DNA from 2 places in the Okibacterium sp. AC114 genome. Region 1 is predicted to be linked to the other one. Evidence: predicted binding sites of a transcription regulator. Region 1 holds the regulator's gene; the other holds the start of a gene.
The links. The regulator HrcA, encoded in region 1, represses chaperone genes, less so after heat shock. The targets are predictions, from matches to a motif close to TTNGCACTCGNNNNNNNCGAGTGCNAA.
Positions count from the first base shown of each region.

Region 2: the regulator HrcA is predicted to act here: its motif matches at 2,146-2,172, upstream of groES (co-chaperone GroES).

Region 1 covers NZ_CEEDBR010000001.1:1,396,964-1,400,374, reverse strand. The annotation lists gene dnaJ (molecular chaperone DnaJ) at 1-899, opposite strand, end outside; gene hrcA (heat-inducible transcriptional repressor HrcA) at 1,023-2,060, opposite strand; gene ACZ6IE_RS06685 (DUF4870 domain-containing protein) at 2,209-3,150, shown strand; gene hemW (radical SAM family heme chaperone HemW) at 3,238-3,411, opposite strand, start outside.
Region 2 covers NZ_CEEDBR010000001.1:2,427,353-2,430,763, forward strand. The annotation lists gene ACZ6IE_RS11190 (ABC transporter substrate-binding protein) at 1-382, opposite strand, end outside; gene rarD (EamA family transporter RarD) at 512-1,411, opposite strand; gene groES (co-chaperone GroES) at 1,735-2,031, opposite strand; gene ACZ6IE_RS11205 (class I SAM-dependent methyltransferase) at 2,239-3,411, shown strand, end outside.

The DNA.
Region 1 (3,411 bases):
GTGAGCACCTCGGACGACTGCACACCCGGGCGCACCTCGAGCGGCACATCTCCGTCGAGCGCGGGCACGGTCGTCTCGGTGCCCAGGATGGCGTCGGTCATGGGAACTTCGAGCGTGCACAGCAGGTCGTCGCCGTCGCGGCTGAAGATGTCGTGGTGTCGCACCTTCATCTCGAGGTAGAGGTCGCCGTTGGGGCCGCCCGCCTGGCCGATCTCACCCGAGCCGGGCATCTGCAGGCGCAGGCCCGTGTCGACGCCGGCGGGGATGTCGACGGGAACCGTGCGGCGCGCGCGAACGCGACCCTGGCCCTGGCAGGTGGCGCACGGCGCGGGGATGACGGTTCCGTAGCCGCGGCAGGTGCCGCAGGGCGCCGACGTGACGACGTTGCCGAGCAGCGAACGCACCTGGCGCTGGATCTGGCCCGAACCGTGGCAGATGTCGCAGGTCACGGGAGACGTGCCGGGCTGACAGCACGAACCTTGGCAGGTCTCGCAGAGCACGGCCGTGTCGACCTCGAGGTCGCGGTGTGTGCCGAAGATGACCTCGCTGAGGTCGAGCTCGACGCGGAGCAGAGCGTCCTGACCGCGCTCCTGGCGCGATTTGGGGCCGCGCTGCTGGCCACCGCCGCCGAAGAACGTGTCGAAGATGTCGCCGAAACCGCCGAAGCCGCCCGCGCCACCGAAACCGGCGCCGCCCTGATCGCCCAGGTCGTAGCGCTCGCGTTGCTGCGGATCGCTCAACACGTCATAGGCGTGGGTGACGTCTTTGAACCGCTCGGAGGCCTCGGCCGCCGGGTTCACATCGGGGTGCAGCTCACGCGCCAGACGGCGGTATGCCTTCTTGATCTCGTCGGGGGAAGCGTCGCGCGACACGCCTAGTACGTCGTAGTGGTCAGCCACCGAAGGCCTTTCGTCGATCCCGGTCGGAGGGGTCTCCGGGCCGGGAAATGTTCAGAGGGTAATGAGGTCGAGAAGTGGTGCAGAAAGTGTGGTGCAGAAAGTGTGGGGCAGAAAGAGAGGGGGTCAGCCGTCGCCGAGTTGCCGGGACAGATAACGGGCCACCGCGCGAACCGCGGCGATGTTGTTGGAGTAATCCATTCTCGTCGGTCCGAGAACGCCGAGGCGCGAGAGTTCGCCCGCAGAGGAACGGTAGTTGCTCGTGACGATAGAAGTCTGGGACAGACCGAACGACGCATTCTCCTGCCCGATGCGCGCGATGACGCTCGACGACGCGACGCCGGACGGGTCGGCCTGCAGCTCGCCGAACAGGCGCAACAGGATGACCTGCTGCTCGAGCGCCTCGAGCACGGGATAGATGCTGCCCGAGAAGTCCTCTTCGGTGCGAGCCAGGTTGGCGGCCCCCGCCATCACCAGCCGATCTTGACGATAGGCCGAGAGCTGGTCGATCAGGGCGGCGACGATGGATGCGATGAGCGGGGCCTCGTCGGGACGCGCATCGTTGGCGAGTCGCTCGAGTGCCGCCCCGGCATCCGCCACACCGATGCCGACGGCCGCCTGGTTGAAGCGCTGCTTGAGCGACTCGACGTCGGTCTCGAGCGTGACGAGCGGGGACTCGACGACGCGCTGCTCGACCCGGCCGTTATCGGTGATGAGCACGACGAGCAGGCGGTGGTCGGCGAGGAAGACGAGCTCGATGTGCCGAACCTGGGCCCTGGCGAACGACGGGTATTGCACGATCGCGACCTGGTTGGTGAGTTGAGCGAGCAGACGGACGGTGCGCGACAGCACATCGTCGAGCCCGACCGACTGCCCGAGGAATGCCTCGATGGCCTCACGCTGCGCGGCCGAGAGCGGGCGCCGATCGGCGAGCTGGTCGACGAACAGGCGGTAGCCCTTGTCGGTCGGCACTCGGCCGGACGAGGTGTGCGGGGCGACGATCAGTTCTTCGTCTTCGAGCTGCGCCATATCGTTGCGGATGGTGGCCGCTGAGACGCCGAACGAATGACGCTCGACGATGGCTTTCGACCCGACCGGCTCACGGCTGGCGACATAATCTTGCACGATGGCACGGAGGACTTCGAGACCGCGATCGGATGGCATCGGCTACTCCCCTCGGTGTCGGCAGTGTCGCTCGGCCGCATCGGGCGGCGGGCCGGTTGGCACTCGTTTGCTCAGAGTGCCAATTCTACCTCCGTAACCTCGGCTCGGCCAATTGCCGCACGGCACCGCGAGGCGCTACTTTGAGGGCATGACTGATGCACACGGGCAAGACCCGGCCGAGAAGAAACCCGACGACGCGTCGAACGGCGCGCCGGTGCCACCGATCGACGGCAGCGCTGCGGGCCGCCAGCCGGGCCAGCCCGAGGCCGCTTCACCGTACGGACAACCGCAGCAGCCCTCGCAGCCGCAGGCGCCCGAGCAGCCTCACGCACCCGAGCAGCCGCAGGCGCCCGGTTCGCCCTACGGCCAGCAGCCTGGCCAGCCGCCCTTCGGTGCACCCGCGGGGCAGTCGCAGCCCGGGCAGTCCCAGCCCGGTCACTTCGGTCAGCCGCCGCAGGGTGCTCCTTATGGCCAGCAGTCCCCGCAGCAGCCGTTCGGTGCGCCGAGCGGTCAGTCTCAGGGCCAGCCGGGACAGTACGGTCAGCCCCAGGGCCAGCCCGGACAATACGGTCAGCCCCAGGGCCAGCCCGGACAGTACGGCCAGCAGGGCCAGCCGCCCTATGGCCAGCAGCCGGGTCAGCCATACGGCCAGCCCGGCCAGCACGGCGGCCCCGGCGGCCCCGTTCCCCCGCAGTTCGGTGGGCAGCCCGGTTACGGCCCCCAGCCCCTCTCCCCCGCCGATGACAAGCTGTGGGCCAGCCTCTCGCACTTCCTCGGCGTGCTGTGGCTCCTGCCCTCGCTCATCATCTTCCTCGTCTTCAAGGACCGCGGCCCGCGCGTGCGCGAAGAGTCGAAAGAGGCGCTGAACTGGCAGATCACGTTCCTCATCGGCTACATCGCGCTGTCGATCGTCATCGGCATCATCCAGGCCATCCTCTACTCAACGGGTGCCTACGGCATCGCGGGCATCTTCGGCCTGCTGCAGGGTGCGCTCTACGTCGTCAACCTGGTCTTCTCGATCATCGGTGGCGTGCGCGTGACGCAGGGCGGCAGCTACCGCTACCCGTTCTCGCTGCGCCTCATCAAGTAGCGCGACACCAGCTCGACCAGAAGGGCCGCCCCACTCGGGGCGGCCCTTCTGCCGTTGAGAAACACGCGGGCGTCAGCCGAGCTTCACTCAGTAGTCGGTCAGGCGCCTGACGACCGCGTCGGCCATGAGACGGCCGGGACGAGTGAGCACGAGGTGTCCGCGCAGGGCGGCTGCGGCATCCACGAAACCGTCGGCGATGAGCCCGGCGACGGCCACGCGACCCTCGGGCGCGAGTGAGCGGATGTCGAGACCGTCAGCAAT
Region 2 (3,411 bases), 1.0 Mb from region 1:
CGGAGTCGCGGTTGATGATCTCGACGTTGCCGCCGAGGACGCCGTCCTTCGACGCGTTGATGTCGTCGGCGGCGAGCTGCACACCGGCGATCTCGGGCGGGCCGAGGAAGGCGAGGCTACCGGTCGTCGGCAGGATGGTGCCGATCTTGAGTTTGGTGTCACGAGCAACGGCCGCCGCGGGTTCTGCGGGGCTGAGGTTCGGAGTCGAGGTGGCCGCGTCGGGCCCGCACGATTCGGCCGAGGCGGAAGAGGTCGTCTCCTCGCCGGACCCACCGCTCGAACACGCGGTCAGCACGAGAGCTGACACGGTGAAGGCGGCGATACCCGCTGCGTAGCGCAGCGGCTTCTTGCGAATGGAACTAAGTGGCGCTGTGTTGCTCATGGTGCTCCTTATGACGTCGCTGATGTAAGGGCACGACAACTGCGAAGGTGCCGTTAGGTCACGTTAAAGGCGGGAAGGTTCCGCCACGTTCCGGTCATGTTACGCGCGTGTAACGCTCTGGGGGAAGGTTTATTTGCGCTGGCGTTTTGTGGCCACTATCGCGTCGACGCTGAGAATGACCAGCGCGACCCAGACCAGGCCGAATCCGACCCATCGCTCGAGGGGCATGGCCTCGTGCAGGATCGCCACACCGACGGCGAACTGGATGATGGGCGCCACGTATTGGATGAACCCCATCCAGACGAGCGGCAACCGCCGGGCGGCCGAGGCGAAGAACAGCAGCGGAACGGCCGTGATGACACCGGATGCGATGAGCAGCAGCGTGTGCCAGATGCTCACGTTTCCGAACGTGATGCCCGTCGTGAGCCCCACGATGACGAGTTGCACGATGGCGACGGGTGCGAGCCACACGGTCTCGAGTGCGAGGCCCGACACGGCATCCACCGACCCGCCGACGCGCTTCTTGATGAGACCGTAGAAGCCGAACGAGAAGGCGAGCACGAGCGAGATCCACGGCAGACGGCCGTAACCGATCGTGAGCACGACGACGGCGAGGATGCTGATGCCGACCGCCAGCCACTGCGACACGCGCAGCCGCTCTTTGAGTAGGAGCACGCCGAGGAAGATTGTGACGATGGGGTTGATGAAGTAGCCGAGCGCCGCCTCGACGACGTGCCCCGTGAGGGTCGCGATGACGTAGGTCTGCCAGTTGGCATAGATGAAGAGGCCCGCGAGCCCCATGGTGAAGAGGATGCGCGGCTGCTTCACGACGGCCACGAAGGGCTTCCACGCGCGCGTGACGGCGATGAGGATGGCGCAGAAGACGAGCGAGAACAGGATGCGGAGCGCGACGACCTCCCACGGGCCGGCGGGCACGAGCGTAAGGAAGTAGAGGGGCAGCACACCCCAGAGGCCGTAGGCGGACACGGCGTAGATGAGGCCGGCGCGGCGGTTCGAGGCGTCGGTCAGGGCGGGGGCCGTGGCTTTCTCGGCCGCGCCGCCGGATGACTGGGGCGCGGCGCTCGAGGCGGCGTTCGAGGCGGCTCCGGGCGCGGCGGCGGGGGTGTTCGAGAGGTTCAGGTCGAAGTCGACCTCTGACGGGTCCGAGGGGTTCTGCACTCTCTCGATGTTAGACCCGGGTTCGGGCCAGGTCGCGCGTCGGAACGGTCACGCGTGCGCACGTTCCTGCCAGGCGACAGCGCCCCGACACGCGACAACGCCCCGGTGCCGAAGCAGCCGGGGCGTTGCGGTGGTTCTGGTGCGCGGCGGTGATGCCGCGCCGGGGGTCGTCGTTATCGGACGATGACCGCGAGCACGTCGCGAGCCGAGAGCACGAGGTAGTCGTTGCCGTCGAACTTCACTTCGGTTCCGCCGTACTTGGAGTAGATGACGCGGTCGCCGGTGGCGACGTCGAGAGGAACGCGGTTGCCGTTGTCGTCGATGCGGCCGGGGCCGACGGCGACGACTTCGCCCTCCTGGGGCTTTTCTTTGGCGGTGTCGGGGATGACGAGACCGGAAGCAGTGGTCTGCTCGGCTTCGACCTGCTTGATGACGATGCGATCCTCGAGCGGCTTGATGGAGACCGACACGGTTGACCTCTTTCTGAACAACGTACGAAATGGACTGGTGGCCCGATGGACGTGAGGCCCGGCGGGCGTTAGCACCCTCACTGCGAGAGTGCTAATGCCAGTGTAGGCAACCGGCTGGCACTCGTGCAACGTGAGTGCCAATTATTGCGGCGATCCGAGCCCGGTCGTCTGATCTCGGCCCGGGAAGGTTGACGGTAGGTTGACGAGGTGGAGAAAACCGAGCTCGTCGAACTTCTGACCCCCGCAGGCCTCACGCTACTCGACTCGATCGACGTCGATGCGTTGGCGTCCGATCCGGTGACGACTGTCGCCCGGTTACGCGAGGCGGGCCATGCACCGGCGCTCGTACAGGCCGTGCTCACGCAGGCGCGGTTGCGCCGCAAGGCCGTCACCAAGTTCGGTGATTTCGCGAGCCGCATGTTGTTCACCGAGGCGGGGCTCGAGCAGGCCACCCGGTTGCGCGTCGCGGCAGTGCACGCGGGGCGGTTCCAGGCGGCCGGCATCCGTTCGGTTGCCGATCTGGGGTGCGGCAACGGGGGCGACGCGATGGCTCTGGCCGCGCTCGATCTCGAGGTCACCGCTGTCGATTCCGACGAGGTGACGGCGGTCGTGGCGAGCTACAACCTGGCGCCGTTCCCGTCGGCGCGGGCCGAGCACGGCGATGCGGCGGCTTTCGATGTGGATGCCGTCGATGCGGTGTTCTTCGACCCGGCCCGGCGCACGGCGGGGCACCAGAACACGTCGCGGTTGACGAAACCGTCGGACTATTCGCCGTCGCTCGATCTGGTCTTCGATGTCGCGTCGCGCATGCCGACGGGTGTGAAGCTCGGCCCCGGGTTCGATCGCGATCTGATTCCGGCCGAGGCCGAGGCGCAGTGGGTGAGCGTCGACGGTCAGGTGGTCGAGATGGGTTTGTGGTTCGGCTCGCTGGCTCGCGCGGGTGTGCGTCGCGCGGCCCTGGTGTTGTCGGCAGCGGGCAGCGACGAGTTGGTGGCCGATGCCGACAGCGCCGACGTGGACGTGCGTGAGCTCGGCGAGTTCGTCTACGAACCGGATGGCGCGGTCATCCGTGCGCGTCTGATCGGTCAGCTGGCGTCGCGGGTCGGCGCGGGCATGGTGAGCGACGGGATCGCTTATCTGACGGGTGACGAGGCCGTGCAGACGCCTTTCGCGTCGGTGTTCCGGGTGCTCGAGCGGTGGCCGCTCGACGAGAAGCGCATCAAGCGTGAGCTGAAGGAGCGCGGCGTGGGCACCGTCGAGATCAAGAAACGTGGTGTGGATGTCGACCCCGCCGCATTCCGCAAACGCTTGGCCCCGAAGGGCCGCGGCTCGGCGACCCTCATCTTGACCCGGGTCGCCGGCCGCCACACGGCGCTTCTC